DNA from 3 places in the Bifidobacterium sp. RTP21102st3_E2_RTP21102_210122 genome. Region 3 is predicted to be linked to each of the others. Evidence: riboswitches for the same ligand, from Rfam matches in the RefSeq annotation. Region 3 holds a riboswitch; each other region holds the start of a gene.
The links. Region 3 has a riboswitch for thiamine pyrophosphate ahead of AB5287_RS03335 (ECF transporter S component). Riboswitches for the same ligand answer to the same signal wherever they lie in the genome.

Region 1: it holds a riboswitch for thiamine pyrophosphate, as region 3 does, so the genes downstream of both, AB5287_RS01970 (hydroxyethylthiazole kinase) here and AB5287_RS03335 (ECF transporter S component) in region 3, are expected to answer to the same signal.
Region 2: it holds a riboswitch for thiamine pyrophosphate, as region 3 does, so the genes downstream of both, AB5287_RS06480 (nucleobase:cation symporter-2 family protein) here and AB5287_RS03335 (ECF transporter S component) in region 3, are expected to answer to the same signal.

Annotation. Positions count from the first base shown of each region.
Region 1 is NZ_JBCPAN010000001.1:441,109-451,827, reverse strand. Features, by position in the region: gene AB5287_RS02010 (RluA family pseudouridine synthase) at 1-160, opposite strand, end outside; gene lspA (signal peptidase II) at 160-708, opposite strand; gene AB5287_RS02000 (DivIVA domain-containing protein) at 730-2,109, opposite strand; gene AB5287_RS01995 (YggT family protein) at 2,249-2,551, opposite strand; gene AB5287_RS01990 (cell division protein SepF) at 2,673-3,152, opposite strand; gene ftsZ (cell division protein FtsZ) at 3,165-4,376, opposite strand; gene dusB (tRNA dihydrouridine synthase DusB) at 4,488-5,732, opposite strand; gene AB5287_RS01975 (glycine--tRNA ligase) at 5,877-7,349, opposite strand; TPP riboswitch at 7,686-7,794, shown strand; gene AB5287_RS01970 (hydroxyethylthiazole kinase) at 7,785-8,729, shown strand; gene thiC (phosphomethylpyrimidine synthase ThiC) at 8,812-10,719, shown strand, end outside.
Region 2 is NZ_JBCPAN010000004.1:160,618-171,336, forward strand. Features, by position in the region: gene dnaK (molecular chaperone DnaK) at 484-2,364, shown strand; gene grpE (nucleotide exchange factor GrpE) at 2,364-3,020, shown strand; gene AB5287_RS06470 (DnaJ C-terminal domain-containing protein) at 3,252-4,277, shown strand; gene AB5287_RS06475 (heat shock protein transcriptional repressor HspR) at 4,292-4,879, shown strand; TPP riboswitch at 5,011-5,107, shown strand; gene AB5287_RS06480 (nucleobase:cation symporter-2 family protein) at 5,155-6,507, shown strand; gene AB5287_RS06485 (coenzyme F390 synthetase) at 6,544-7,665, shown strand; gene AB5287_RS06490 (acyl-CoA reductase) at 7,652-9,151, shown strand; gene AB5287_RS06495 (SDR family oxidoreductase) at 9,238-10,008, shown strand; gene AB5287_RS06500 (HAD family phosphatase) at 10,121-10,719, shown strand, end outside.
Region 3 is NZ_JBCPAN010000002.1:317,454-328,172, reverse strand. Features, by position in the region: gene argC (N-acetyl-gamma-glutamyl-phosphate reductase) at 1-1,002, opposite strand, end outside; gene AB5287_RS03365 (hypothetical protein) at 1,101-1,787, opposite strand; gene pheT (phenylalanine--tRNA ligase subunit beta) at 1,818-4,427, opposite strand; gene pheS (phenylalanine--tRNA ligase subunit alpha) at 4,435-5,490, opposite strand; gene AB5287_RS03350 (RNA methyltransferase) at 5,556-6,434, opposite strand; gene AB5287_RS03345 (energy-coupling factor transporter transmembrane protein EcfT) at 6,591-7,418, opposite strand; gene AB5287_RS03340 (ABC transporter ATP-binding protein) at 7,415-8,890, opposite strand; gene AB5287_RS03335 (ECF transporter S component) at 8,890-9,489, opposite strand; TPP riboswitch at 9,594-9,698, opposite strand; gene AB5287_RS03330 (dipeptidase) at 9,789-10,719, opposite strand, start outside.

The DNA.
Region 1 (10,719 bases), on a different contig from region 3:
GCAATGTGCTGGACCGCGCAACTTCACGTCCTAAAACGCGCGCCTGCCCGGAGTCAACCAGATCGGCGGCTTTAGATCGTGAAATACCCAGCATTTTGGCCACGGCTACGTCGAAACGCTTACCCACCAATGCATCGGGAGCAGGGACTATTCGACTCATTACTTGGCGTCCGCCTCCGGCTCAGACTGTAGGGATTCGTCGGATTGCTCGATGAGATCCTTGTGTGAGAACGGCTCCCCCATAAGAATCAGAATCACCAGGACCACACCGGCGACTACCAGATAGATATCCGCCACATTGCCAACGGACCAGCCATAGTTAAGGAAATCCACCACTTTGCCGTCGAGGAAGCCGTCAGCGTACATAACACGGTCAATCAGGTTGCCCAGAGCGCCTGCAAACGCGAAAGAAATCGCCACCGACCATTTCATGGAGACAGTGCGCACCCCAGCCACAGCAAGGGCCACGCAAGCCACAACGGCCAACAGACTGATTACCCAAGTAGCGCCTGATCCCATGCCCAAGGACGCGCCCGGATTACGCACCAAGGTGAAGGACAGCAGTCCGGGAATCACTCGAATGGTCTGACCGTTGGATAACGCGGCCATCGCCCAAGCCTTGGTGAGCTGATCGACAATCAGCGCAGCCGCGGCCACACATGCAAAGACGGCCACGCGGGTGCGCAGCCGTCCCTGTTGGTTCGTCATACGACCTGTACCTGCCTACGCTCAGTTGGTCTTGGACGAGGTCTGGTCGACGTAGTTGTTCGACTCGGAAACCTGCGATGCCAGCTGGCCGAGGTACTCGGTGAGGCGGGCGCGGTATTCAGTCTCGAACTGCTTGAGGCTCTGGATGTTGCCCTCGACGACCTTGGACTGAGCCTGAAGGTTGTCGCGCACCTGCTCGGCATACGTATCGGCTGCAGAGCGGGTGTTCTTGTCGTACGCATCAGCCGCGGAACGAGTGTTCTTGTCATACTCGGCGGCACGCTGCTGCACTTCCTTCTCGTAGTTGTCAGCGTCATCGTGCTGAGACTTGGAGTAGTTGTCCGCATCCTGACGAGTCTTGACGGAGTATGCGTCGGCCTCAGAACGGGTGTTCTGGGAGTAGGTCTCGGCATCCGCGTGAGTCTGGTCACGGTAAGCGTCGGCCTCGGAGCGGGTACGATCCGAATAGGTGTCGGCGTCGGAACGAGTACGAGTGGAGTAGTCGTCGGCCTCGGAACGGGTACGCTCGGAGTAGTTGTTGGCCTTGGTGACCAGATCGTTGTACTTGTTCTGGCTGGCCTCGGTGATTTCCTTGGCCTTGTTCTTGCCCTTCTCCACGTACTGATCGTGCAGCTGCATAGCCAGGGTCAGCATGGCGGTGGCGCGCTCGGGCTCGGTGCCCGGCATGGAAGCGGCGCCAGCGATCTTCTGCAGAGAACCGGTCTCGGTGCTCGGCTCAACCTTGGAAACCTGAGCACGAAGCTGGTTTTCACGCTGCTTGGCTTCTTCGAGCTGACGGGACAGCTCAGCGATCTGAGCGGACTGCTGCTGAGCGGCGGAACCCTGCTGCTGAGCGGCGGCGAGCTGACGGGACAGCTCCTCATTGGCCGCGCGGAACTGATCACGTTCCTGCTGAATGGCGGCGATCTGCTGACCGACAGCCTCCTGGTCACCGGAGGCCTGAGCAGCCTGAGCGGTGAGCTGATCGATTTGAGCGTTCAGCTGATCGACCTGACCCTTGAGCTGCTCATTCTGGGAGGACAGCGCGCGGTTGGATTCCTCGGCTTCGCTGAGCTTGGCAGAGACAAGCTGTGCTGCCTGATCATTGCCAGCCTGAGCGGCCTGCTGGGCCTGAGCCACAGCGTTCTTCAAACCAGCATTCTCCGACTCGAGTTGCTGCACCTGACCGGTAAGATCGGAGATCTTCGCATTAAGGTTGGTCACGTCAGGACCCAGAGACTGGGTGGCCTGACCGCCGGCTACCGCCTGACGTCCAAGAGCCTCGACGGTTTCCGTGACCTGATCAAGGAAGTCATCGACCTCGTCGACATCATAACCTTCCTTGAATCGAACAGTCTGGAAGGTATGCTCCCTAATATCCTTCGGCGTCAACAGAGCCATAAATCTTGCACCTCGCTTTGGGGCATCGCCCGCACTTACGTTGGTCTCAAGTCAGAATGCTATCACGACCCCATCGTTTCAGAACATTCGACGTGGGTTTTTATGCCAGATATATGCCTCCGGCGGGTCAAAAACGGCCTCAGAACACTATCAGAACAACACTTTCCAGTACCACCAGCGCAAAATACAGCACAATGAAGCTGACATCAAGATAAATCGAACCGAGCGGCAATGGGCGAATATAGCGACGTAGCCAGCGCAGAGGGGGTTCGGTAATGGAATACACAATATTGATCAGCTGGGCCACCACACCACGTGGATACCAGTTTCGTGCGAGAACGGAGACCCAGTCCAGAATCATGCGCACGAACAGAACCGTGATATACGCGTTGATGAGCCATGCAAGAATGCGGCCGATCAAAGAGAACACTAAGGAAAGCATGCTGACAGACTAACAACCGCGCATGAAAAGTTTGCTCGGAGCACAATAAGAATCGGCCGACTCCTTGCTGGGAGTCGGCCGAATACCGATATAACGTCGAATGCGAAAACTACTGAACCGGTCAGTCAGCGAACAAATCGTGTGCCGAGGCTGGTTTTGTCGGCTCTTCGACCTTGATGTTCACCTGCGCCGGGCTCAACAGGAACACGCGCGGAGTGACACGCTCGAGGGAACCACGCACGCCGAACACCACGCCGGCGGAGAAGTCCACGATGCGATATGCCACGGCTTCGGCCACACCGGTGAGATTCAGTACGACCGGAACACCGTCACGCAATGCACGGCCGACCAGTTGAGCATCCTCATATGACTTCGGATGGATGGTGGTGATTCTGTTCACACGACCACCGGGGAACGGCTTGGTAGTCGACGATGCGGCAGGCGCGGTGGTTGACGCCAGCGGCGTGACCGTATGGTCGGAATCAAATGCGGACTTCGAAGCCGGCTTCTGCTCCTCGTCCTCCTCGATGTAGTCGTCCTCATCGTCCACAACGTCACTCATGCCCAGATAGGACATCGCGTTTTTCATGAACCCAGCCATGGATCAATCCTTTCAGCGCAGGAAGTCAGGGATGTCGAGATCGCCAGCCGGATCGTTCACGGCGATATTCGGATGAGCGGAAGTCGGATCATCAAAAGGCAACGATGCGGAGTCACCGGTAGCCGGTGTGAATGCCGGTTGGGCAGTGGCAGCGGGCTGTGCAGCCGGTGCCGGTGCTGGAGCTGGCTGTGCCACGGGAGTCGCAGGATCGGCGGCGGTTGGCACAACCGGCGTCACCGTGCTCTGAGTGTCGTCATCTTGAGCGGCGACGGGGTCAAAACCAGCAGCAATAACAGTGACACGCACTTCATCGCCATAAGCATCGTCCAGAGCAAGACCCCAAATAATCTGGGCTTCAGGGTGAATGGCCTTGCGCACCAGTTCGGTGGCAGCAGAGGCCTCCTGCAACTTCAGGTCGGTCGGACCGGCGATGTTGATCAGCGCACCGTGTGCGCCTTCGATGCTTTCCTCAAGCAGCGGAGAGCTGATGGCGATTTCGGCGGCCTGCGTGGCACGATCCTCTCCCCGTGCGGAACCGATACCAAACAGCGCAGTACCAGCACCACGAAGAATGGAGTTCACATCGTTGAAGTCGACGTGAATATAGGAGTTCATCGAAATCAGGTCAGTGATGCCCTGAACACCGGCAAGCAGTGCGGTATCAGCGGTCTTGAAGGCCTCAATGATGCCGATGGAACGGTCGGAAAGCTCGAGCAGGCGATCGTTCGGAATGACGATCAGCGCGTCGACTTCCTTGCGCAGGTTGTCGATGCCGTATTCGGCGGAAGCGGAACGCTGAGGGCCTTCGAAGCTGAACGGACGAGTAACAACCGCGATGGTGAGAGCACCCTGTTGATGAGCCGCACGAGCGACGATCGGGCTGGCGCCAGTACCGGTGCCACCGCCCTCGCCGCAGGTGACGAACACCATGTCGGCACCCCTAAGCGCCTCTTCGATATCCGACTGGTGGTCCTGGGCCGCCTTGGCTCCACGCTCCGGGTCGGCACCAGCACCGAGACCACGACTGGACTTATCGGAAAGGGAAATCTTGACATCCGCATCAGAGCGCAGAAGATCCTTCGCATCGGTATTTACCGCCACAAATTCAACATTCTGTAATCCCTCGGCAATCATGCGATTGACGGCATTACCGCCGGCACCGCCGACGCCAACAACCTTGATGTTGGTCTTGTCGTTGAACTCATTCTGCGCGATCTCGCTCACGTTTGGCTCCTGTCACTTCACGGTTACACCCAAGAGTAGCGCAAACAGGCTACTCTTGGAGGGAAATTCACGCGCAGAATGGCGCGTGTTGCGTGTATTTTCAGTATTTTCTCAGTAACTGGCGTCCATTGGGTCGTCACCGAAGAGCGCCTCACGCTCTTCGTGGGTGGTGGTACGCGATTCCAACCAGCCATACGGCAAGTGCACCTTCTTGGCGAAACGCACGCGGCCGCGCGGTTTGTCGACCACGCGTGGCGGGTATTCGATAGTCGGGTCGAGCTTGCCGATCTCGCGGTCCACATCGGCCAGGCTCTCGCATTCCATAAAGGCCTTGCGGGTGGAGCCGCCCACCGGGAATCCTTTCAGATACCAGGCGATGTGCTTGCGCAGATCGTGGACGGCCATCATCTCATCGCCCTCATAAAACTCGGTAAGCAGCTCGGCATGACGGTGAATCACGCGGCAGACCTCGCCCAGATTCGGGTTGAGCCGTTCGGGATTGCCCTCGAAGGCGTTTTTGATGTTGGCGAACAGCCACGGCCGGCCCTGGCATCCGCGGCCGATGGCCACACCGTCGCAGCCGGTCTCGCGCACCATTTCGAGCGCATCCTCGGCACCCCAGATATCGCCATTGCCGAATACCGGAATGTTGAGGTGTTCCTTGAGCTCGCCGATGCGGGACCAGTCGGAATGACCGCCATAGTATTCGGCGGTGGTACGGGCATGCAGGGTTACGGCCTTGCAGCCCTCCTCCTGCGCGATGTGTCCGGCTTCGAGGAAGGTCTCATGGTTATGGTCGATGCCGACGCGGATCTTCGCGGTGACGGGGATGCCCGCCGGCTCGCATACGGCGACCACGCGCTGTAATAGCTCAGTGAAAATGTCGGTTTTCCAAGGCAAGGCCGAACCACCGCCTCGACGAGTGACCTTGGGCACCGGGCAACCGAAGTTCAGATCCACATGGTCGGCCATGTTGCCGTCGACCACGATTTTCGCCGCCTGTTCGGTGATGGAGGGGTTCACGCCGTACAACTGCAGTGAACGGATTTTTTCGCTTTTGGCGAAATGACAGAGGCGCAGTGCTTTCGGGTTATGCGCCACGAGGGCTCGAGCGGTGATCATCTCGGCCACGTAGAGTCCATCGGGACCATATTCCTCGCAAATCACGCGGAAGGGCCAGTTGGTCACTCCCGCCATCGGCGAGAGCACCACCGGGGTCGGCACGGTGATGTTGCCGAGTTGGACCGGGGCGATATGCACCGGGGTCCCGGGGCGCGCCGGCGCGTCCGTACGTGGGTCGAGGTTGTCGGTCTCGTGATGCTCGGTGAGCACTGTTTCGGATTCGGATTGTGCCATGTGATTCCTAAGAAAATAAGTAGGGGCTCCCCTGAGAGAGGAGCCCCGGCGTCTATCGCCGCCACTTCGCCTACAAACAGCCCACTGGGATGTCTTCCTTACGGCTCAGCCCACAGAGGGGAGCCCAAGTTGTGCGACTCCGGCTTAGTACAGGCCGCCGGCTTCCTGAACGCCGGACTCAGGCCAAGGCTCACCGCCCATTTCCACAGGCTTCAGGGGCACGCGGGTGCGCTTCTCGCCGATGCGGGCGGCCACGTAATCGGCCACCTTGTCAAGAGCGACGCGCTCCTGGGCCATGGTGTCACGCTCACGGATGGTCACAGCGTGGTCCTCGAGGGTGTCGAAGTCCACGGTGATGCACAGCGGGGTGCCGATCTCGTCCTGACGACGGTAACGACGACCGATGGCACCGGACTCGTCGTAGTCGATCATCCACTCGTTGAAGCGCAGGTCGTCGGCCAGGTTCTGGGCCACGGTCTGCAGTTCAGGCTTCTTGCTCAGCGGCAGCACGGCGGCCTTGACCGGGGCCAGACGCGGGTCGAGACGCAGCACGGTGCGCTTGTCAACGCCGCCCTTGGTGTTCGGGGCCTCGTCCACATCGTAGGCGTCCACGAGGAAGCACATCAGGGAGCGGGTCAGGCCGGCGGCCGGTTCGATGACGTACGGCACGTACTTCTCGCCGGTGGCCTGGTTGAAGTAGCTCAGGTCTTCGCCGGAGTGCTTGGAGTGCGCGCTCAAATCGTAATCGGTACGGTTGGCGATGCCTTCGAGCTCGCCCCAGTCGGAACCCTGGAAGCCGAACTTGTATTCGATGTCCACGGTGCGCTTGGAGTAGTGGGAGAGCTTCTCCTTCGGATGCTCGTAGTGGCGCAGGTTCTCCGGCTTGACGCCGAGGTCGATGTACCAGCGGGTGCGGGCGTCGATCCAGTACTGGTGCCATTCCTCATCGGTGCCGGGCGTGACGAAGAACTCCATCTCCATCTGCTCGAACTCACGGGTGCGGAAGATGAAGTTACCCGGGGTGATCTCGTTACGGAAGGACTTACCCATGTTGGCGATGCCGAACGGCGGCCTGGAACGGGAAGAGGTCATCACGTTCTTGAAGTCCACGAAGATGCCCTGTGCAGTCTCCGGACGCAGGTAGTGCAGGCTGTTCTCGTCCTCGACCGGGCCGAGGTGGGTGCGCAGCATCATGTTGAAGTCGCGCGGTTCGGTCCACTGGCCACGGGTGCCGCAGTTCGAGCAGACGATGTCCTTCATGCCGTTTTCCGGCATCTTGTCGCCGTGCTTCTCGGCGTAGGATTCCTCGAGCTTGTCGGCGCGGTTGCGCTTGTGGCAGTTGAGACACTCGACGAGCGGATCGTTGAACACGCTCACGTGGCCGGACGCCACCCACACTTCGGGCGGCAGAATGATGGAAGTGTCGACACCGACGACATCAGGACGGGTGACGACCATGGAGCGCCACCATTCACGCTTGATATTGTCCTTGAGAGCGACGCCGAGAGGGCCGTAATCCCAAGCGGAACGGGTGCCGCCGTAAATTTCGCCGGCGGGGAACACGAAGCCGCGACGCTTCGCAAGGGATACGACTTCATCGAGTTTGGACTGAGCCACAATGCACCTTCTGGTTTGAACGGTTTGGGGTCTAATAACAACCGCTTCAGGATAGCCGTATATGGTGACAGGTCAGGCGGCATTGTCCGGTATATGTTCCGCGTCTCACGAGCGGCCGTTCGCAGCGATTCCTATATCGCAACACCTCCATATTGTTCCTGTTGTTTTACCCTTCCCGAATTTGTGCCACTGACATCGCGTCAGCGTCACAAATTCGGGAGATGTTGCTCGGCGGAGGCGTCTATGTATCACGAATGGACGGGGACGCGCCAGACCTGACGACACGTATCGAACAAATCCGTCACGATAATGTCCATGTTGGCGCATAGCGTCGGCACTGTAATGCAGGGGAACTCGCATGTGGTTCGCGAGTTGAGAAAGGCCTGAGCCTGACCCTTAGAACCTGTTGGTTAAGACCATCGTAGGGAGCAGTAAATGAGCAATAGTGCATCATCGTTTACCGGCGTGTCCAGCGGTTATACCGCCGGGACTCCGGTTCCAGCCGATTCACCCATCCGTGACAATATCGCCGATGCCGTTCGCCGCGTACGCGAGACGACTCCGTTGGCCCAGTCATTCACCAATTTTGTGACCATCAATTTGGTTGCCAACGCGCAACTGGCGGCCGGCGGCACTGCGGCCATGAGTTTCCTGCCGGACGACGTGATCGAAACCGCGAAAATCGCGGGCGCGAACTACATCAACGTGGGCACGCTGCTGCCGTTCTATAAGGACGCACTGCCCGAAATCGCCCAGCGACTCAACTACTTGGACAAGCCGTGGGTGCTCGACCCGGTGGCCGCCGGCATCGGCCGCACCCGTACCGCCATTCTTCAGGCCTTCAAGGCCGCTCCCCCGACCATGATTCGCGCGAATGCATCCGAGGTAATCGCGCTGGCGAACATGTGGGGGCTCAATACCGAAACCGTGGGGGACGCTTCCGAGCACCGCCCCGCCGGAGTGGAATCCGTCGACGACGTGGAGTCCGCAACCGGCGCGGCGGTGGCGCTGGCACAGTATCTGACCGAACAGCACGCCAAGCATTCCTCCCATGACGCTTCCACCCGCTGCGCCGTGGCCGTGTCCGGCATCGCCGATCTGGTGACCGATGGCGAAACCGTGTACCGACTGCCGGGCGGCAGCGCGATGATGACCAAGATCACCGGTGCCGGCTGCTCGCTGGGCGGCGTGGCTGCCACGTATTTGGCGGTCTCCGATCCGTTGACCGCCGCCCTGTCCGCGTCTCTGCTGTACAACCGCGCGGGAGAGGTGGCCGATACAACTTCGTACGGACCGGGCTCGTTCCAAGTTGCGTTCCTTGACGCGCTGTGGAATGTGACCGCCGAACAGGTGGCGGAATCCGAGATTTTGGTGCAGTAGTTTCAGTTCCCTCTGATGAGGGAGCTCATAACAGTTTTTTCCAATAAGACTTCCACAAGAAACAACAAAAGCAGGAATAATAATGAGTAATGAATACCTATACGCCTCCATGCGCGACAGCTTCGACCTGTCCGCGTACTTCGTGGTGGGGCCGGAGGACTGCAAAGGCCGTCCGCTGACCGACGTGGTGGATCAGGCTCTGCACGGCGGCGCAACCTTCATCCAACTGCGCGCCAAGGAGGCCGATGCCTCTGAGCTGACCGACATGGCTCGCGACATCGCGCAAATCATCGAGGACAATGAGAAGTCCGATTCCGTGGCCTTTGTGATCGACGACCGTGCCGACGTGGTGTGGCAGGCCCGCCGCAAGGGCATCAAGGTGGACGGTGTGCACATCGGCCAGACCGACATGGAGCCGCGCGAAGCCCGCGCCCTGCTCGGCGACGAGGCCATCGTGGGCCTGTCGGCTGAGACCGAAAGCCTCGTTCGGCTCATCAACGAGCTGCCCGACGGCTGCATCGACTACATTGGCGCCGGTCCTCTGCACGTCTCCACCACCAAGCCCGAGGCTTCCGTGGGCGGCAACGACGGCTCCGGCAAGACGCTGGACGCCGCCCAGATCAACACCATCTGCGCTGCCAGCGAATTCCCGGTGGTCGTGGGCGGCGGCGTGACCGCAGCCGATATGGCCATGCTCGCCGGCACCAAGGCCGCCGGCTGGTTCGCGGTCTCCGCCATCGCGGGTGCCGAGAACCCGGAAGAGGCCGCGCGCACCATGGTCGAAGGCTGGAAGGCCGTCCGCGGCGACAAGAAGCACGGCTACGCGCCGCGCGTCGTAGCCCACACCCCCGCTGCTGATACTCAGGCTGCTCAGGAAGGGGCCGCAAAGCCTGGCTCCGAGGCCACTGAGAAGAAGTTCACCAACGCCAAGGACGCCAAGAATGCCCAGAAGCTCGCCAAGCAGCAGCGCGTGGACATCGCCGCCCGTGGTTCCAAGCAGCGCGACAAGGCGCACATCCGCAAGACCAAGTCCGTACCGTTCACCTATCAGTATGGTTCCTACGACCTGGAAGTGCCGTACACCGAAATCAAGCTGAGCGACACGCCCGGCGTGGGCCCGAACCCGCCGTTCCACGACTACAACACCGAAGGCCCCAAGTGCGACCCGAAGGAAGGTTTGAAGCCCCTGCGTCTCGACTGGATCCGCGACCGCGGCGACATCGAAGACTACGAGGGCCGCCGCCGCAACCTTGAGGATGATGGTAAGCGCGCCATCAAGCGCGGCCGCGCCACCAAGGAATGGCGTGGACGCAAGCATGAGCCGATGCGCGCCAAGGACCACCCGATCACCCAGATGTGGTACGCCCGCCACGGCATCATCACCCCGGAGATGCAGTACGTGGCCACCCGCGAGAACTGCGATGTGGAGCTCGTGCGCTCCGAGCTGGCCGCCGGCCGCGCGGTGATGCCCTGCAACATCAACCACCCCGAGGCCGAGCCGATGATTATCGGATCCGCCTTCCTGACCAAGCTCAACGCCAACATGGGCAACTCGGCCGTCACCTCCTCCATCGACGAGGAAGTGGAGAAGCTGACGTGGGCCACCAAGTGGGGCGCCGATACCGTGATGGACCTGTCCACCGGTAACGACATCCACACCACCCGTGAGTGGATTCTGCGCAACTCCCCCGTGCCGATCGGCACCGTGCCGATGTATCAGGCCCTCGAAAAGGTTGAGGATGATGCCTCCAAGCTGAGCTGGGAACTGTTCCGCGACACCGTGATCGAACAGTGCGAGCAGGGTGTGGATTACATGACCATCCACGCCGGCGTGCTGCTGCGTTACGTGCCGTTGACCGCCAACCGCGTGACCGGCATCGTCTCCCGCGGTGGCTCCATCATGGCCGACTGGTGCCTGCGCCACCACCAGGAGAGCTTCCTGTACACGCACTTCGACGAGCTGTGCGACATCTTCGCCAAGTACGACGTG
Region 2 (10,719 bases), on a different contig from region 3:
ACATCAATGGTGACGCGGTCCTGAGCGGCGGAAACCAGCACCACGTAACGCTGCGTCGAATCGGCATACCTAGCGATATTGCCGAACAATTCCCGCAGAAAATCGGCGACAAACACTGTGTCTGAGTTATTCAGCGCATCGATGCCCCAGCGACAATAACGTCGCCGACGCACCCCATGCGCTGCAATCGCGCGCCGCCGATGGCAAGTCTGACGACAAGGCCGATGGCGCGCCCCAGTCACCCCTTGCAGTTTTCTGTATAAGTGGATTTTGGCTCCAAACGCACCACTCCGTCATCGCCGTCAGTCACTCCCACAAAAAACTTGAGCCAAACATGCTCAACTTTTTGTGTTGAAATTGGGAATAGAACTTGCCAAATGGAAGTTGAGTGATGTAGGCTCAAGTTTGGAAGGTCCAAGAGACGACCAATCGGAACTTGGGCAAAGAACGTAAGAACAAACGAGTAATTAAGGAGCACACATTATGGCACGTGCAGTTGGTATCGATCTGGGAACCACGAATTCCTGCATCGCAACTCTTGAAGGTGGCGAGCCCACCGTTATCGTCAACGCTGAAGGCGCGCGCACCACGCCGTCTGTGGTGGCCTTCTCCAAGTCCGGCGAGATCCTCGTCGGCGAAGTGGCCAAGCGTCAGGCCGTGACCAACGTTGACCGCACTATTTCTTCCGTCAAGCGCCACATGGGCTCCGACTGGACCGTCGACATCGACGGCAAGAAGTGGACCCCGCAGGAGATTTCCGCGCAGATCCTGATGAAGCTGAAGAGGGATGCTGAGGCCTACCTCGGCGAGCCCGTCACCGACGCCGTCATCACCTGCCCGGCATACTTCAACGATGCCCAGCGTCAGGCCACCAAGGACGCCGGCAAGATCGCCGGCCTGAACGTCCTGCGTATCATCAACGAGCCGACCGCAGCCGCTCTGGCCTACGGCCTTGAGAAGGGCAAGGAAGACGAGCGCATCCTGGTCTTCGACCTCGGCGGCGGCACCTTCGATGTCTCCCTGCTGGAGATTGGCAAGGATGACGACGGCTTCTCCACCATTCAGGTTCAGGCCACCAACGGCGACAACCACCTCGGTGGTGACGACTGGGATCAGAAGATCATCGATTGGCTGGTTTCCGAAGTCAAGAACAAGTACGGCGTCGACCTGTCCAAGGACAAGATCGCGCTGCAGCGTCTGAAGGAAGCCGCTGAGCAGGCGAAGAAGGAGCTCTCCTCCTCCACCTCCACCAGCATCTCCATGCAGTACCTGGCCATGACCCCTGACGGCACCCCGGTGCACCTGGATGAGACTCTGACCCGTGCGCACTTCGAGGAAATGACCTCCGACCTGCTGGGTCGCTGCCGCACGCCGTTCAACAACGTGCTGCACGACGCCGGCATCTCCGTGAGCGACATCGACCACGTGGTGCTCGTCGGTGGTTCCACTCGTATGCCCGCCGTCAAGGAACTCGTCAAGGAGCTCACCGGTGGTAAGGAAGCGAACCAGTCCGTGAACCCGGATGAGGTTGTGGCTGTCGGTGCCGCCGTGCAGTCCGGCGTCATCAAGGGCGACCGTAAGGACGTCCTGCTTATCGACGTGACCCCGCTGTCCCTCGGTATCGAGACCAAGGGTGGCATCATGACCAAGCTCATCGATCGCAACACCGCCATCCCGACCAAGCGTTCCGAGGTCTTCTCCACCGCTGAAGACAACCAGCCGTCCGTGCTGATTCAGGTCTACCAGGGTGAGCGTGAGTTCGCTCGCGACAACAAGCCGCTGGGCACCTTCGAGCTGACCGGCATCGCTCCGGCTCCGCGTGGCGTTCCGCAGATCGAGGTCACCTTCGACATCGACGCCAACGGCATCGTGCACGTGTCCGCTAAGGACAAGGGCACCGGCAAGGAGCAGTCCATGACCATCACCGGTGGTTCCGGCCTGCCGAAGGACGAGATCGACCGCATGGTCAAGGAAGCCGAGGCTCATGAGGCTGAGGACAAGAAGCGCAAGGAAGACGCCGAGACCCGCAACCAGGCCGAGGCCTTCGCCTACTCCACCGAGAAGCTCGTCAACGACAACAAGGACAAGCTCTCCGACGACATCGTCAAGGAAGTCACCGACAAGGTCAACGCTCTGAAGGAAGCCCTGAAGGGTGACGACACCGAGAAGGTCAAGACCGCTCAGACCGAGCTGATGACCGCCGCCCAGAAGATCGGCCAGGTCCTCTACGCCCAGCAGGGTGCCGAGGGTGCTGCCGCTGGTGCTGACGGTGCCGGCGCTTCCGCTGGCTCCGCCTCCGGTTCCGACGACGACACCGTCGAGGCCGAGGTCGTGGACGACGATGACGACAAGGACAACAAGTGATGTCCGAGTTCAACAAGGACGACTACCTGAACGACCTGCCGGATCCCTCAGATGCTGAGGCTGCCGCTCAGGCCTCTTCAGGGGCTGACGCCTCCGCCGAGTCCGGCTCTGCGCAGGATTCGGCTGCCCAGGCTCCTTCCAATGAAGGAGCCGACGCGGCTCCTGCCGCAGCTGAGGGAGAGAAGACTGGCGAAGGCCAGTCCGATTCCGCAGACACCCTCACCCCGCTCGGCAAGGCCAAGAAGGAAGCCGCAGACTACCTCGAAGCCCTGCAACGCGAACGTGCGGAGTTCATCAACTACCGCAATCGCACGCAGAAGGAGCAGGAGCGCTTCCGCCAGCACGGCATCATCGACGTGCTGACCGCGCTGCTGCCCGCCCTCGACGATATCGACCGCATTCGCGAACACAGCGAGATGGACGACTCGTTCAAGGCCGTCGCCACCAAGATTGACAAGGCCTTCGAGAAGTTCGGTGTCGAGAAGTTCGGCGAAAAGGGCGAGGACTTCGACCCCACCAAGCATGACGCGATCCTGCACAAGCCGGACGCGGATGCCGAAAAGGAAACGGTTGACACCGTGGTCGAGGCCGGCTACCGCATCGGCGATCGCGTAATCCGCGCCGCCCGAGTAGTAGTAGCCTCCCCGCAAAACTGACATCCAGCTCGCTGCAATGAGTTGACAGTGCCTTAGCTCCCTCTGATGAGGGAGCTGTCAGCGAAGCTGACTGAGGGAGAGAAGCCGGCCGCAGGCCGCGGAAGACAGAGGGCCACATTCTTGATGCCCATAGTCTCCGCTATCTCTTCCTCCGTCATCGCTGCGCGATGCCACCTCCCTCATCAGAGGGAGGTGCAATTACATAAAGACTTTTCTAGAAAGGAGACATGAATGGCTGAAAACGAATGGCTCAGCAAAGACTTCTACAAAGTCCTTGGTGTCTCCAAGGACGCTTCGGACGACGACATCAAGAAGGCGTACCGCAAGCTCGCCCGCAAATACCATCCTGACGTCAACAAGACCAAGGAAGCTGAGGAGAAGTTCAAGGACATCTCCGAAGCCTATGACGTGCTGAGCAAGAAGGAAGATCGCCAGAAGTACGACGCGATTCGTCAGTTCGGCATGGGCGGTGCCCGCTTCGCCGGCGGTTCCGGCACCGGCGGCTTCGATGCTTCCGGTTTCTCCGACATCTTTGGTTCCATGTTCGGCCAGGGTGCCGGCGGCAATGGCTCGCGCATCCGCTTCTCCACTTCGGGCGGCGGCCCCAACAACATCAACGACATCTTCTCGATGTTCGGCGGTGCTGCAGGTCAGGGCGGCCAGCCGTATGGCGGCTACGGCCAATCGCCGTACGGCAATGCCGGCGGCTATGGCTATGAGGAGGCCCCGCGCCCCGAAAACGGCGAGGACCGCAACTCCAAGATCAGCCTGACCCTGCGTCAGGCGGTCAAGGGCGCTACCGTGTCCCTGTCCGTGGACGGCAAGAAGTTCAAGGCCCACGTGCCTGCGGGCGTCAAGGACGGACAGAAAATCAAGCTGGCCGGCAAGGGCAAGCCAGGCATCAACGGCGGCAAGGCCGGTGACCTGTACCTGCACGTCACCGTCAAGCCCGATGCCACATTCTCGATGCGCGGCCATGATATCGTCATGGACCTGCCCGTCACCGTGGGCCAGGCCGTGGCCGGTGGCAAGGTCGAGGCCAAGGATATCGATGGCAATCCCGTCACCTTCAAGGTGCCGGCAGGCTCCAGCTCCGGCGCGGAAGTCAAGCTCGCGGGACTTGGCGTCCAGCGCAGCAACCAGCCGGGCGATCTGATCGGCCGTGTGCAGATCATGGTCCCCGCCAAGCCGGGTCTGGCCGTCAAGCACGCCGCCAAAGAATTCGACGAAAAAGCCGGCGACTATCTCAGCCTGTAATCAGGAGGTGAACAATGGCGCGGTTAGCCAACCAGATGAAGCAGTTGTACGCGATGTGCGCAACCGCGCTCGTGATGGGCAGGGCCGATCTCGACGGAGCCGATGACGTCGGCTTCGACATCGAACTGCCCATCTTCACCGTCGGCCAGACCGCCGAGTTGGCCAACATTCACCCCCAGACCCTCCGTCAGTACGACCGCCTCGGTTTGGTTCGTCCGCAGCGCACCGATGGCGGCGCACGCCGCTACTGCCTGCGCGACATTGCCCGCCTGACCCGAGCTCAGCGCCTGAGCCAGGATGAGGGCATCAATCTTTCCGGTATCGCGCGCATTTTGGTCCTCGAAGAAGAGAATCGCCAACTGCGCCGCGAAGTCAAACGCATGCAAACCGGCGACCAGGAGAGCGTTTTCGCCGCAGGCCGTGACGGCAATATCGTGGAGGTACAACGCTCCAACCGCGCCCGCCTCTGGCGCAACGCCATCCGCCGCGAAACCCGCGAACTGCCCGGCCGCGATACTGCCGCCGATATCGCTGCCGGCGCCACCGGCGACTCCAACTACACTCCCGCCGACTCCAAGTCCATGGTCCTGTGGGGTTGGTGAGTCTGGCCGCATTGCTTCGATTCCTTCTCCATTCGTAAAACTGTTTGTTATCTCACATCGGGCAGCTGCCGAAAAAAAGCACGAATCTTCTTGACGGAGATGTCAAGGTTTGTTACGGTGACGTGCGAAAACCGATTCGTAAGGGGTGCTTTAGGCTGAGACGGTATGTGCCGAACCCTTCGAACCTGTGAGCTAACACTCGCGTAGGGAATGCGACGGTTGAACTCCTCTGTTCGGCTCGGCATCCCATATGCGCGTTGAGAGAGAGGAAGCGTATGTCAATACGCAAGGAGCTGACCGCCCAGAACGTACTGCTGGGTTTCCAGCATGTGCTTGTTTCCAACGTCTGGCTTGATCCGGTGTTTGTGGCCGGAGCAATCGGCTTACCTATTGCCCTGTCGTCGAACATGATTAACGCCATCTTCATCGTCTCTGGTCTGGTCACTTTGATTCAGGCCACTCGGCTGGTTCGCCTGCCGGTGGTGCAGGGGCCGTCAGCTGCGTTTGACGCGTTGATGATCGCGGCAGGTACGGCCGGCATGCTGGGGGCGGCGAGTTCGTCCATTCTCATCGCTTCGCTTGTGTTCCTGTTGCTGTGCCTGACCGGTGTGATAGAGCGGATGCGGTTCCTGTTCTCTCCGATGATTTCGGGCGTGGTCATCTTTATGGTCGGTGTCTCGCTGTCTGGATTCACGCTGAGCGAGTTTCTAGGCGGGGCTCCCGGCGACAAGACGTTCGCCGATCCGCACATCCTGACCGTGTCGATTCTGACCACGGCGATTGTGCTTGTCCTGTCGTTGCTCGGCAAGGGCCTGCTCAAGTCGTTCTCATTCCTCATCGCGCTCGTCGTCGGCACCGTGGTCGCCGCAGCGTTTGGCATGGTGGACTTCTCTCCTGTGGCATCCAAGGGATGGTTGGGCCTGCCGACCTTCCTGCCCTACGGTCCGTTCACATTTGACTGGAAGATCTTCATCCCGTTCTTCATCGCCTACATGGTTGCCGTCATGGAAGCTCTCGGCGTCTATCAGGCGGCTTCTGAGATTCAGGGCACGCCCCTCGAACGCAAGCAGGTGCGCTACGGTCTTGCCGGCGAGGCGGCCGGTTCAGCCATTTCCTCGCTGATTGGTGGATTCACCACCACCGCCTACCCGCAAAATGTCGGCCTGCTCAACCTGACCGGCGAAGGCAAGTTGCGCACGCGCACGCCTGTGATCATCGCCGCTGTGCTGTTGCTGATTCTGGGCTTCGTGCCAAAGGCGGGCGCGTTGCTGTCCGTCATTCCCTCGGCAGTCGTCGGAGGCATTTTCCTGCCGGCTGCGGCCAGCCTAATCGTGACCGGCCTGCGCGCCCTGCGCAAGGTCGCTGATGACGAGCGCCGTCAAACGGTCATCGGCATGTCTCTGTTGCTCGGCATCGCCCTGCCCAAGGCGCTCTCCGGCCTGACCGGCGGCGCAAGCGTGTTCTTTGGCAACAACATCATGGTCGGTGTATTCAGCGCCATCATTCTCAATGCGCTTTTCGTCGCTCTTCCGGATTTGGTGGCGAAGCATCGTGCGCCGGCGTCCGTGGATGTTCCAGCAGCCGATCCGGCGGATGGGACTGGCGCTGCGGCGTACGATGAACGATAATGCTGGTTGATATTGGATATTGACAGGAGCGATGCAATGACTGATGTGATGGATGACGCGCGTCGTATCAAGCGCGGGATTCTGGATTTTATCCATACCTATGGCTGTGAGCAGGCCCCGGAAGAGGCGTTTGGTGCGTTGGCGCGCGACGTGTTCATCTATCAGTACACGTATGATCTGCCGTACCGTCGTTACTGCGCGGCTAAACGCGTCACCCCCGCAACGCTCAAGGATTGGCGGGAGATTCCGCCGATGCCGGTGGACGGGTTCAAGCACCTTGACCTTTCGACCATACCGACCGAGCAGTGCAAAGCCGTATTCATGACGAGCGGAACCACGCATGGCGGCAAGATGCGTGGGCGCAACTTCCACCCCGATCTTGAGGTGTGGGATGAATCAATGATTGTGCCGTTCCGTCATTTCATCATGCCGGATCGAGAGCGTATCCGCATCGCCGTGATTTCGCCGGCATGGGACATGAACCAGAACTCCTCCCTGTCGCGCTACCTTACCAAGGCCGTGGAGTGCTGCGGCAGCGAAGGCAGCGGTGTGTTCTTCGACGAGCATGGACTCAAGTTCGATGAAATCATCGCCTTCCTTAACCGTGCGGTGTCTGACGGTGAACCGGTGATGCTGATGGGTGTCTCGTCGTCCTATCTGTATCTGCTCGATTACCTGCATGAGCATGATCTGACGTTCGCGCTGGCCCCCGATAGCCGGTTGTTCGACACTGGCGGCTTCAAGAGCACTAAGCGCGACATCACCGAAGACCAGATGCTTGATGAGCTGGAACAGACACTGGGGGTGCCGCGCCACCACTGTGTCAACATGTATGGCATGACCGAGTTGAGCTCGCAGATCTATGACCAAAATATTCTGTCGTGGTATACGGATGGCACCAGCAACTATCTCAAGGCGAACCCCGCCTGGGTGCGCACGGTCTTCCTCGATCCGGAAACGCTGACTCCCGTCAAGGATGGTGAGACCGGTGTGATAGCCCATTACGACCTTGCCAATTGGAATTCATGCATCGGTATTCTGACCGAGGATCTCGGCCATCGGACCCCGGACGGATTCCTGCTGCAGGGCAGGGCGAAGGGAGCCGAGGCTCGTGGGTGCTCAATCGCGGTAGACGAGGTCATCAGTGCCAACCGTTGATGAATCCGTGAGTCAGGCCATTGATGTCTTCCACCTGCCCTCGGGAGCGGATGTTTCGGATTACGAAATCTATGAGGTCGCCACATCGGATGGGGTGAAGCGTTTGCGCTATCCGCGACTGGATGGCCCAAAGGTGACTTCCCTTGCCAAGCAGCTTGCCGATGTTCGCAACCGCACGCTTGCCGCGATGAGTGTCAACGATATTCTCGACATCGTGGCCGACGCGGCCCAACTATGGGCCGATCCGGATTTTGAGCTGCGGCGTCAGGCTGAACTGCTGATTCCCGCAATCACCGGATATGAGCCTGACATGGTGCGGATTGAGCTCAAACGGTATATGCGCCAGTTCAGGCGTCGTGAACTGCTCCGGTTCCTTGACTCCGAAATCGGTCAGCCGTCTATGCTCGACGAATTCCGGCCGAACAAGGCGGGGGGATACTCTAAATATGTGGGCCCAGCGCTCACCTATCAGGTGTTCTCCAGCAATGTGCCGGGGATTCCCGTGTGGAGCATGGCGATGACCCTGCTGGTCAAAGGCGCGATTCTTGGCAAATCTTCATTTTCCGAGCCGGTGATGCCTGCGTTCTTTGCTCGCAGCATTGCGATGGTCAATTCCGACCTCGCTGATGCCATTGCGGTGGTTCCATGGAAGGGCGGCTCGCAGCAGCTCGAGGATTCAGCCATCGATGCGGCCGATGCCGTGATTGTTTACGGTTCTTCGCAGACTACCAAATTGATTGCGGGCAAAGTCGCCGGGTCCAAGCCCTGTCTAGGTTACGGAGCAAAAGTCGGGTTGGCGTTCATTGGCCGAGAGGCTTTGCGTCCTGATACCTATGCCGATACCGTGCATCGTGTGGCTGTTGACATCGCCACATATGACCAGCAAAGCTGCCTGGCTCCGCAGACCGTGTTCGTGGAGACTGATGGAGCCCTCACCCCTCGTGAAGTGGCTCAGCTGCTCGGTGGCGAGCTTGAGAATCAGCAGCGCAAATATCCGCGCTCCGTATTGAGTGACGCCGAGAACGTGGCCATTCAGCGGGCGCGCACCGACGCTGAGATGAGAGCCTTGATGGGCGGGAAGGCCGCGGTGTTCGCCAGTGGCCATAGCACGGCATGGTCGGTGCTGTATCGAGAACTTGACGGTAGCGGTGCCGACGAGGATGTTGCTTCGCTGATGTCGCCGTTGAACCGCACCGTCAACGTGGTGGCGGTGCCAGATTTGTTGGACGCTGCCAGAAGACTGACTTCCTGCCGTGGCTGGCTGCAGAGCTGCGGTGTCGCTGTGGATTCAACCAGACTGTTTGGTCTTGCAGATACATTGGCCGAGGTCGGTGTGAATCGCATCTGTCCGCTCGGTGAGATGGATCGGGCGAAATCCGGCTGGCATCATGATGGGGGCTTCAACCTCATCGATCTGTTGCGCGCGGTGGATGTCGAACGCGGCAGCGACGCGTACAGCGATTCGTTCGATATGGATATGGAATAGGCCTGTGCTGTTGCGGGCAGCAGAGGCTGGTAGCAGGGCGAAAGGCAAGGGTAATGACAGAGCAAAGCGATATGGCACGGCGTCCAATGGTGAATCTGGATGGCAGAACAGCGATCATCACCGGTTCCGGCAAGGGCATAGGAGCGGCTGTGGCGAAATGCCTGGCATCGCACGGAGCCGCTGTCGTCATCAATTACGTACATGACGCCGCCAGCGCGCAGCGCACCGTTGAAGACATCCACTCGCTGGGAGGCTTGGCTATAGCTGTACAGGCGGATGTTTGCGATGAATCGCAATCTTCCAAGCTAGTGGGTACCGCTGTCGACTCATTCGGCGGCGTGGACATCTTAGTGAATAATGCTTTCGGACGCTTCTCCTTTGACCCGCGTCGCCGTTCCACTTTTGCTGGAGGCGATTGGGATGAGTTTAGCGCACAGATCGAGGGATGCCTGCATGGTGCATATCTGATGTGCTCACATGTGGTGCCGCTGATGCGAGCCCAGACCTCCGGGCGTATCATCAACATCTCCAGCAATCTGGTCGATTCGCCCATCGTGCCCTACCATTCGTATATCACTGCCAAAGGCGGCTTGGTCGGCATGACCCGCTCTCTGGCCCAGGAGCTGGGCGGCTTCGGCATTACCGTTAATGCCATTGCCGCAGGTTTGACGGCCGGAACCGCATCCAGCGCAGCCACCACCGAGGATGTTCGTGAACGAATCATTGCCATGACGCCTCTTGGCCGCCTTGCCCGTCCCGATGACATCGCCGGAGGGGTCGCGTTGTTGGCGTCCGACATGGCCGGCTTCATTACCGGACAATGTCTGCACGTCGATGGTGGGCTGACCATGCGCTGAGGCGCAGGGGCGGTGTGCTGACGCGCTATGGTTGTCGCATCCGATTGGTGCAATGGAATGCAGCAAGAGTAAAGGCGCCAATTGGCGTGCGGGCATGCGGACGGAGGTAACTATGCTGCTCAAAGCCGTGTTCTGGGATTTGGACGGTACTCTCATCGATTCTGAGCCGCTCTGGCATGACGGTGAGATTGAGATCGCGCACAACAATGGCGGCGAGTGGAACGAGGACCTCGGTTGGGAGTGCTCCGGCACTCCGGTGCCACACGTGGCAGAGGTCATGATTGCGCATGGCTGCACATTGAGCGTTCCCGAAATCGACAAGCAGCTCAAGGATTATGTGTTCAAGGCGGAGGTCGAACGTCTGCCGTGGATTCCTGGTGTGCAAGACGTGCTGCATTCACTCAAGGAAGCCGACATCCCATCCATGCTGGTCACTACTTCGCCTCGCCGCATGGCCGAGAACATCATGAAGCAGGCTGATGGATTGCTTGCCGGCTACGTCTGCGGCGATGATCCGTACGAGCACAAGCCGAGCCCTGCCCCATATCTGGCCGCGGCTGAGAGACTCGGCATCGCGCCTGAAGACATGGTCAAGTGCGTGGTAATGGAAGATTCCTCATCCGGTCTGCGCTCCGGCACCGCCTCGGGGGCCACACTGATTGCGCAGACTGGCTGGATTCGCACCGACACTTCCGGCCTTGGCCAGTTTGC
Region 3 (10,719 bases):
ATTGAGGTTGTCGATGGCGGCAAAAGCGTAGATGCGGCCGGCCTTGCGGTCGGTGACGACCTGCAGGTGGGCTGCGTTGGAGCCGATGATGTTGCCGGTGGCGGGCAGCGTGCCCTCGGGCAGCAGCACCATGAAGTCCTGACCTTCATAGGCCTTGGACCATACGGCGCGAATCTCCTCATCGCTCAGTGCCTTGGCCTTGTCCGTCATGCGGGCGGACACGGTGGCGAGGATACCTCGGGACATGGGGGCGAGAATCGGTGTGAAGCCGAGCGTGAATTCGCTGGCTTCGGCCGCGCTCTTGCCGGCCGCGTGGGCGAAGTTCTGCAGGATTTCGGGAATGTGGCGGTGCTTGCCGCCCACCGAATACGGCAGGGCGGATTGCAGGGCCTCGGCGGCAAGCAGGTTGGTGCGCTTGAGATTCTTGCCGGCACCCGAGTATCCGACGACCAGATCGGCCACGATATCCTGCGATTCAACCAGTCCTTCGGCGATGCCGGGCTGGAGGGCCAGCGTGGTGGCGGTGACGTTGCAGCCAGGACCTGCGATGCGCTTGGTGCCAGGAAGCGCCGCACGCTGGCGGGTGTAGGAGCCGTCCGCAGCTTTGCCGGTGATGAGCTCGGGCATGCCGTAGGTCCAATGCTCATAGAAATCGCCGCCGTAGAACTCATCCCAAGCGGCCTGTTCTTCGAGGCGATGGTCGGCGCCCAAATCCACAACCACGGCATTCGGATCGAGCTGCGAGGCGAGCTTGCCCGAAGCACCGTGCGGCAGTGCGAGGATGATAACGTCATGCCCGTTCAGCACTTCGGGCGTGGTATCTTCAACGACCAGATTGGCCAGTTGGGGAATATGCGGCATGTGCTTGGCCATCGACTCCCCCACTGAGGAATGGCCTGCCACGCAGGTGATGTCGAAGTCGGGGTGCGCGGCCAGAATGCGCAGCGCTTCACCGCCGGCATAGCCCGTGGCACCGGCCACGGCCACTGTATATTTCGCCATACTCATCTCTTTTCACTGATGTGTCTTCGGATGAGTATACGCGATTATGCAGACTATTGCATATTTATGCAGTGGGTGTGTTGGTATGTGAACGCTACTTATGCGGAGATGGAGTCGGAGGAGGAGCCGGTGCCGCCGGTCAGTTGCTGGAGGGCTTCCTGGTAAAGGCTCATGGCGTCATAGCCATTGAAGGCCATCCAGATGACGGCGATGGTGTACAGCACGTTGATTACCACGGCGGCCACGGCCAAACCGAAGCCCTTCATATGGAAAGTGCGCGTGCGCCACATTGCCACCGCGCCCATCAGTGCCGAGAGCACTGGCACCGGGAAGAACAGGGCGAGGATAAAGGAGATGATCGCATACGAATCCCAGTGCCCGTAGAGTGGGTTCTGGTTTGGATCGTTCAGGTCGATGCCGTGGTAATAATGCGGCTGGTGAGGCTGACCGTTCGGCTGTTGACCATACGGCTGGCCCTGCATGCCCGGGTACCCGCCCGGATATGCGCCCGGACCGGACTGTTGGCCGCCTTGAGCGTACGGCCAGCCGCCCGCCTGCTGATTGCCGGGCCACGCCGGCTGCTGACCATACGGCTGGCCAGCCTGCTGAGATTGTGCCGCGCCACCGTTGTCGCCAGCGGCTGCGGCGGAATCCTTCTTAGTATCCGGCTCGGGAGCGCCATAAATATACGGGTTGTAATTCGGCCCGTATTGGCCAGACATAGCACCATATTCAGGCTGCTGGTACTGCCCGTATTTCGGCTTGTCCTGCTCCGCTTGGCTCATGGCGCTCCTCGATTCGGATGATTGGTTGGGTCAGGCGCGCAGCTGGGCGCCGATTTCGGCGGCCTCAGCCACGATGGCCTTGCGGATGGCGTCGCTGTCTTCGGCGGACAGCGTCTTGCTCGGTGAACGGAACACCACCGCATAGGCCAGGGACTTCTTGCCCTCGCCCACCTGTTCGCCGGTGAACACGTCGAACAGTTCGATGGATTCGAGGTTCGCGCCGGCGGCCTTGCGAATCACGTTCTCAAGCTGGCCTGCGGTCACGGTCTCGTCCACGGTGAAGGCCAAATCCTGCTTGACCGGCGGGAACGTGGAGATCGGCTTGGCCTGGACGGGCTTGCCGGTCAGCGTGGCGAACAGCGCGGTGAGGTTCAGCTCGAAGGCCGCGGAATGGGCCGGGAAGCCGAGCGCCTCGTTGACGCGCGGGTGCAGTTCACCAACCCAGCCGGTGAAGACGTCGCCCACCATGACGCGGGCGGCGCGGCCGGGGTGCCATTGGACTGGCACATCGTCGGCGGCGGGCTGGTCGAGTTCGATTGCGGCACCGATACGGCCGGCGATGCGGCGCACGGCCTCGACGGCGTCGGACCAGTCGACCGGGCGCTTGCCGCCCATCCAGCCGTCGTCCTCGGCCAGACCGGTCAGGATGCCGGCCACATGGTCGGGCTGTTCGGGCAGACCGGCGTCAAGCGCGGCGAGCTGTTCGTCGGTGGGGCGCACGCCGCCGGGCAGTGCCGGGATGGCGGGCGCGTTCGGATCCCACAGGTAGACGTGGCCGAGCTCGTACAGGGACACGTTTTCGATGCCGCGGCGGATGTTGCGCTGCACGGTGGTGGCCAGGGTCGGCAGAATCTCGCGACGCAGGTACGGACGGTCGCCGTAGAGCGGGTTGGCGATCTCGACGCTGACCTTCTTGGTGGCTTCCGGGTCGAAGCCGAAGGCCTTGTAATCGTCGTCACCCACGAACGGGTAGCTCAGCGATTCGACCATGCCGAACTCGGCGAGCTCGTCCGCCACGCGACGGCGACGCTGCTGGTCCGGGGTCAGGCCCACCAGACCCTCGACCGGTGCCGGCGGCACGGTGATCGGAATCTGGTCGTAGCCGACCAGTCGGGCGATCTCCTCGACCAGGTCGCACGGCTCGTTCAAGTCCGGACGCCAGCTCGGCGCGGTTACGGCGAACTCACCGTTGCCGCCACCGGCCACCGTGCAGCCAATGTCGGTCAGGATGTCGGAGATGCGGTTGATGTCCACGTCGAGGCCGGCTACGCGGGCCACTTCGGAGGCCTTGAAGTGGATGGCCTTGGCGCGCGGCGTGTTGTTCACGTCGTTCGGGTGTTCGCTGGGCTCGCCGTTGCCGTACTTGGCCATGAGTTCGGCGGCCATCTGGGTGGCGGCAGGCTGCAGCGCGGTGTCGACGCCACGTTCGAAGCGGCGGGAGGCCTCGGATGGAATCTTGTGGCGACGGGCCGAACGGGCGATGGTCACCTGATCGAAGTGCGCGGACTCCAGAAGAATGTTCTTGGTGTCGGCGGTCACTTCGCCATACAGGCCGCCCATCACACCGGCAAGGCCGAGGATGCGCGAGCCGCGTTCGCCGTTCGGCGAATCGGTGATAAGCAGATCTTCGACGCTCAGGTCATGTTCCTTGCCGTCCAGGGTGGTGAGTTTCTCACCCTCGTTGGCGCGGCGCACGACAATCGGGCCTTCGAGCTTGTCGAGGTCGTAGGCGTGCATCGGCTGGCCGAGGTCAAGCATCACGTAGTTGGTCACGTCCACGGCCAAGGAGATGGAGCGCATGCCGGCGCGGATCAGGCGGCGGCGCATCCAGTTGGGCGTGTGGGCGTTGGGATTGAAGTCCTTGACGATACGCGCGTAGTAGCGGTCGCAACCGGGCACGCCGTGAATCGGATTGTTATCGTCGATTTCAACATCGATGTCCACCGGGGTGCCGGGCTGGTAGTCAGCAGGTTCCGGGGCCTTCTCGTTGAGTGCCACGGCCGGATCGGTGTAGGCGGCACCGGTGGAGTGGTGGTATTCGCGGGCCACGCCACGGTAGGACAGCGTGTAGCCACGGTCCGGGGTGATGTTGATCTCAAGCAGAGGCTGGTCGAGGTGCAGCAGGTGCATGGCGTCCTGACCAGGCTTCAGAGCCTCGTATTCAGCCTCGGAGAAGCCATACTGACGCAGCAGGATGATGCCATTGTGGTTGTCGCCCAGACCCAGCTCACGTTCGGAGGCACACATGCCGTTGGAGATGTGGCCGTAGGTCTTGCGCGGTTCGATCTTGAAGTCGCCGGGCAGCACGGCACCGGGCAGGGTGACGACGACCTTTTCGCCGGCCTTCATGTTGGGCGCGCCGCAGATGATGCCGCGCGGCACCTTGTTGCCGTCTTCGTCGGTCTCGTTCCATTCGTCGCCGCAGTCCACGTGGCACCAGTTGATGGTCTTGCCGTTCTTCTGCGGTTCGGGGGTGGCGTCGACCACGTAGCCGACCACAATCGGGCCGGTCACCTGAGAGGAGTGAATCTCCTCTTCCTCAAGACCCACCTTGACAAGGTCCTTGGCGAGCTGTTCGTAGGTCAGGCCTTCGGGAACCTCGACATGGTCCTTGAGCCAATCGATATCGATCATAGGCATGGCTGAATCACTCCCCCATCACAAACTGTTCGGCGAAACGCACGTCACCTTCGACCAGGTCGTGCATGTCGTTGATGTCGCTGCGCAGCAGGAGCGTGCGCTCCATGCCGACGCCGAAGGCGAAACCGGTGTAGACGTCCGGGTCGATGCCGGCGGACTTCAGCACGTTCGGGTTCACCATGCCGCAGCCGCCCCACTCGAGCCAGCCGGGGCCGCCCTTCTTGTCGGGGAACCACAGGTCGAGTTCGGCGCTCGGCTCAGTGAACGGGAAGTAGCTCGGGCGCAGGCGCGTCTTGGCTTCAGGGCCGAACATGGCGACGGCGAGCTTGTCCAGCACGCCCTTCAGGTCGGCCATGGTCAGGTGCTTGTCGACGGCGAGGGCTTCGCACTGGTGGAACACCGGAGTATGGGTGGCGTCCAGCTCATCGGTGCGGAACACGCGGCCCGGGGACGCGATGTACAGCGGCACTCCACGGGTCAGGAGGGCACGGACCTGATCGGAGGAGGTCTGCGTACGCACCACCATGTTGGAGCCGACGAAACCGGCGGCGTCCTTGGCTTGATTGCCCTTGACGTAGAAGGTGTCCTGCATCTGGCGGGCCGGATGGTCCGGGCCGAAATTCAGGGAGTCGAAGTTGTACCATTCGGCTTCGATTTCCGGGCCGGAGGAGATCTGCCAGCCCATGGAGATGAAGAAGTCCTCGACGTCCTCCATCAGCTTAGGCAGCGGGTGACGGGCGCCCAGAGGCTTACGGCTCACCGGCAGCGTCATATCCACGGTTTCGGCGGCAAGCGCGGCCTTCTCGGCGGCTTCCTTGAGCTCGACCTCCTTGGGACCATAGGCGCGGCCGAAGTCGGCGCGCAGCTTGCCCATGAGCTTGCCGGCTTCCTTCTTCTGGTCGGCGGGCAGGGAGCCAATGGCCTTGCTGGCCTTGGTCATCGCCGAATCGGCACCTGCGTACGTTGTCTTGATGGCCTTGAGCTCCTCCAGGTTGGAGGCGTTCTGGATTTTCTCGATGCCCTCGGCAACCTCAGCGGTCACCTGGTCGGCGTCGAACACCATTTGTTCTGCCACGAGAACCCTTTCGTCTGATGTTTTCTCAGCGTTTCACAGCGTTTTTACCGGTTTCACATTCTTTCAACATGACCCGACATAGACAGCGACATCAGCATCACCGCGGCCGAGGTGCCGAGGTTCAGCGATTCGGCCTTGCCATAAAGCGGGATGGAGACGATGCGGCCGCAGCGCGTGAGGATGTCCGGTTCCAAGCCACGCGCCTCATTGCCGAACAGCACGGCTTTCGGAGCCTCGACCGCCGCCTTGTCCGCCAGTACTGCGGGCAGGCTTTCCGGCTTGCGTTCTTCGGTGCCGTATACGTCGGCGGCCCAGACGTCCATATTATGGTCGCCTGTCCAGGTGAAGAATTCGTCGGTGCTCATGGCGAGTACCGGCAGATGGAACAGGGAGCCTGCGGTGGAGCGGATGACCTTGGGGTTCAGCACGTCCACGCAGTCGTCCACGAAGATTACGGCGTCGCAGCCGGCCGCATCGGCCGCACGGATCACGGTGCCGGCGTTGCCCGGGTCGCGCACCTGCCAGAAGGCGGCAATCTGCGGGGCCCGACCGTTCTTGCCAAGTTCGACGTCATCGGCTCCGGCGTGCATGGACTCGGCATTGCCGACGGCCGCGATGCCTTGGGCGTCCGGACTGATGCGGCGCATCACGTCGCCGGTGCAGTAGTGCACATAAATCGTGGCATCCTGCGAGGTTTCGACGATCTTCTCCAACGTGGAGGAGATGATACGCGGATGTTCCAGCGCCTGCGAAACCTCTACATACAGGTCCTGCACCACGTCCGGCCGCCAAGTGACGGCCTCGCGCACGGATTGCGGGCCTTCGATAAGAAAACGGCCCGAACGTTCGCGGCCTTTGGCGCGGGTCAGATCGGCGATGCGGCGCACGCGGTCGGATTTCGGATTATCAAGAATCTGGGCGTTGATGGGCATAGCCACTACCCTACTGCCGGGTCATTACGTCAGTCGCGAGACTGAGGGTGGTCGAGGCTGGAACCACCCCAGTCGGCTACGCCGACAGCCCCCGCCAGCGGGGGCATCATAAGGCGTTCAGACACCCTGAAAGGCACTGTGCCAGTCTGCCGCCTTTCAGACACCCTGAAAGGCGAAGTGCCAATTCCCGGTGCCGACGGCTACGCCTATGGAGGCCAGCGGGACGGCCAGACAGATGACGTAGAAGATCCAGTCGATAGGCTTCAGACGCGAGATGCGGGCTTGGGAACGTGGGGCGCCGGAGCCGAAGCCGCGCGCTTCCATGGCGGTGGCAAGTTTGGTGGCACGCCGGATGGAGAGCACCAGCAGTCCGAACGCTTGGGAGAGGGCACGGGCGATGGCGTTACCGTCACCAAGGCCGCGCGAACGCTGGGACAAGCCGAGTGCGCGCCAATCTTCCTGCAGCAGCGTAAACATGCGCAATCCGGCCAATCCGCCGTATACGAATCGCGGTGAGAAGTGCAGAATCTCAACCAGACCGTCCGCCAAATCAGTGGGATCGAGGCCCAAGGCCAGAATCACGCCGGGTACGGCAATGGCCGCCACCCTGATAGCCGTGGCGATGGCCAGATTGATGGATCCCTCGCTGATCACAATCCAGCCACCCTGCCACAGGATCTCGCCCGAGGTGCGGCCGTAGAGGAACACGGAGATAAAACTGCCGGCGGCGGCGATCCATACCGGCCAGGTCTTACGGCATACGGTCCACGGAGCCACGCCACCAATCCACAGCAGCACGAATTCGATGCCGAGCGCCGTGGATGCGGATACCGCATCCAGACTGATGAACATCGGAATGCACAGCAACAGCGCACCGATGATGCGACTGACCGCGTTGATGCGCGCGATGAACCATGAGGGCGATGAGGCTTTGACCGGCTCCACGCGCGTTTCCTGCGGGCTGACGGTTACCACGTCACTCATGCCTTCGCCTCCTCGAACATCACACGTCGTGCGCCCAGCGCATCCACCAGCGCCTCATCGTGCGTCACCATGATCACGCACGAGCCTTGGTCGCGGATGGCGGCGATCAGCTTGACCATTTCATTCCACGTACTGAAATCCTGTCCGAATGTCGGCTCGTCCATCACCAACACTTTGGGTGCGGCGGCCAGCATGGAGGCCACGGACAGTCGCCGCTTCTCCCCGCCAGACAAGGTGTACGGGTTGGCTTTGGCGAAGCGCGTGAGATTCATCTGCTCAAGCATGCGGTCGGCGGTCTGATAAGCCTCGTCTTGGCTCTGCCCCATCGACTTGGGGCCGATGGATACCTCGTCACGCACAAAGTTGGCAGCGAACTGGTGTTCGGGCTCCTGGAACACCATGCCGATACGGCCCAGCAGTTCCTTGCTTTTCCAGTCGATCGGCTCACGCCCGGCATGCGCGGGCTTGAGGTTGTCGGCGATGAGCACCTTGCCGGCGATAGGTTTGAGTAGCCCGGCCAAGGTCAAGGCCAAGGTCGATTTGCCCGCGCCGTTCGGACCCATCAGAGCCGTTACTTCGCCGGGATAAAAATCCAGATTGATACCAACGCCAAGAGCGGCCCCACGGCCAAAGCTTAAGTTCTCGGTGCTGAGCACCGGCGCATCGTGCGCAGACTCCTGCTTCGGTGAGTAATCGGGAATCGCACGGCCCGGCACCCACGCGCCACCGGCGGCCAACACGTCGCCCATCTCGGCGAACACCTCGTCCGGCTTGCCGTCGGCAATGACCGCACCCGTGGGCGAACTTGCATCGGGTCGGCCGAGCACAATCACGCGATCGACCAGATCGAGCCATACATCGATATGATGTTCGACCACAACCATGGTCTGTCCGGTGGCCTCGATGACCTTTTTGACCGCGTCATGCACTTCGACCACGCCTTCGGGATCGAGGTTGGCGGTCGGTTCGTCCAACAACAGCAGACCGGGCTTCATAGCCAGCACGCCGGCCAACGCGAGACGTTGACGCTGACCGCCGGACAGATGGCGGGTGGACCGATCCAGTTCGAGTCCGCCGAGTCCCACCATATCCAATGATTCGCGCACTCGCTGCCAAATCTCCTCGCGCGGCACGTTGAGGTTTTCGCAGCCGAAGGCCGCGTCATCGCCCAGTCGTTCAAGAATGATCTGCGAGTCCGGGTCCTGAAGCACCAGTCCCACGCGACCTCGCGCCTCGCGCGCATCGACGCCATCGATGGTGAGCGAGCCCTCCTGCTCGCCTTCCTCATCGCCGCCAAGTACGCCTGCGAGACCGGCCATCATCGTGCTTTTGCCCGCGCCCGAAGCACCGAGCAGCAACACACGTTCACCTGGCCGGATGGTGAAATCGACGGCACGCAACGCGAAGTCCTTACGCGTGGCGTGCCGCCATCCCCAGCCGCTGGCCTCTACCGCAGCCGGATTAATCTGCATCAGACGCGCGCCTTGCTGCGGCCGGATTCAAAACGCTCCAGAGCACCGGTGACGGCGAGCGCACGAGACAAGTACCAGACCACCACGCCGGCGATCACGACGCCGGAGATGATGGAGCCCACCAGATACCAAGTGACGCGCAGGCCGTTCCAGCCCGGGTTGGTGGCCCAGTAGTAGGCCCAGCAGCCCACGCCGGCGAGCGCACCGGACAGGATGGTGGTGCCGATGTTCCACTTCTTCCAAGCGAAGACGGCGAAGGCAATTTCGGCACCCAGACCCTGGATGATGCCGACGATCAGCGAGCCGCCGACGCCCCACTGGTTGCCCAGCGTAAGCTCAAGGAAGGCGGCGAGGGTTTCGGCAAACAGTGCGGCACCGGGCTTGCGCACAATGATTGCAGCGAGCGGGCCAGCGAACAGCCAGAATCCGTTGAGCAGACCCTCGAAACCGGGGGTCACGCCTTCAAACAGGGCCAGCGGGGCGGAGCAGACAATGTCCCAGCCCCAGAAAATGACGCCGGATGCGACGGCGATGATTGCGGCGACGACGATATCGACGACGCGCCACTTGTAATTGGCTTTGGCCACAGCTTCAGTCATGAATGTGCCTTTCTTCTGCTCGCACGCAGGCCGAACATACGTGGATATATGTACGCACATGATGCATATGTTCGTGGCCACGCGCGGGTTGGTTCAGGCACGGGTGGGTAAGAGCGACATTTCCGTGCGCCGGCATTATCCGGTCACGTTCCATCGGTCGAGACTATGAGTCTCCTCTCAGCCGCCCAACGGCAGCTCCCGTGTCAACTCCCGACTATAAAGCAAGCCGCCGTCAAAGGCAATAGCCACATCTGTGACCTACCTGACGGCGGCTCACTACCATTACCGATGCGGTTCGGCTACTTGCCGAGCTTGTCCAGCAGCAAAGCCTCGGTGATCACGTTGTTCTTGAGGCCGGGCAGGGAGATGGACTCATTGGGGCTGTGGGCGTTGGCCTTCGGGTCTTCGGGACCGGTGACCAGCACCTGAGCGTTGGGGAAAATGCGCTGCAGTTCGGGGATGAACGGAATGGAGCCGCCTTCGCCCTTGTTGATGGGCTCAACGCCGAAGGCCTCGGTCATGGCTTCCAGCGCGTCCTTGGTGGCCACGGCGGTCGGATCCATGGCCCAGCCCATGCCGTTTTCGCCGCGTTCGACAGTGACCTTGGCACCGAACGGCGCGTGGGATTCGAGGAATGCAGCCAGTGCTTCCTGCGCTTCTTCAGGGTGCTGGGTGGGCGCGGTGCGCAGCGACAGACGGAAGCGGGTCTCCGGGGCGATCACGTTGAAGGATCCCTCGACCGGGTGGGCGTCGAAGCCGATCACGGTCACGGACGGCTTAGTCCACAGGCGTGAGGCCAGCGAGCCGGTGCCGGCGAACTCGTAACCGGCCACCACGCCAGAATCCTCGCGCACGGTGGTTTCGTCAAGGTCGTGCTGCAAACCGCCGATCGGCTCTTCCGCGGTCACGCCGGGTACGGCCAGATCGCCGTTCTCGTCATACATGGAAGCGATGAGCATGGCGGCCAACGTATTGGAGTCGAGAATCGGGCCGCCGTACTGGCCGGAGTGCACCGGATGCTCAAGGCCCTGCACGGTCACGTCCACACAGGTGTTGCCGCGCAGCGAGGTGGTCAAAGAAGGAATGTCCGCCGACCAGTTGCCGGAATCGGCCACGATAATCACGTCAGCGGCGAATTCGTCGCGGTGAGCCTCGATGAAGGGAATGAAGCTTGGCGAGCCCATCTCCTCTTCGCCTTCGATGAACACTTTGATATTGACGTTGAGGTCG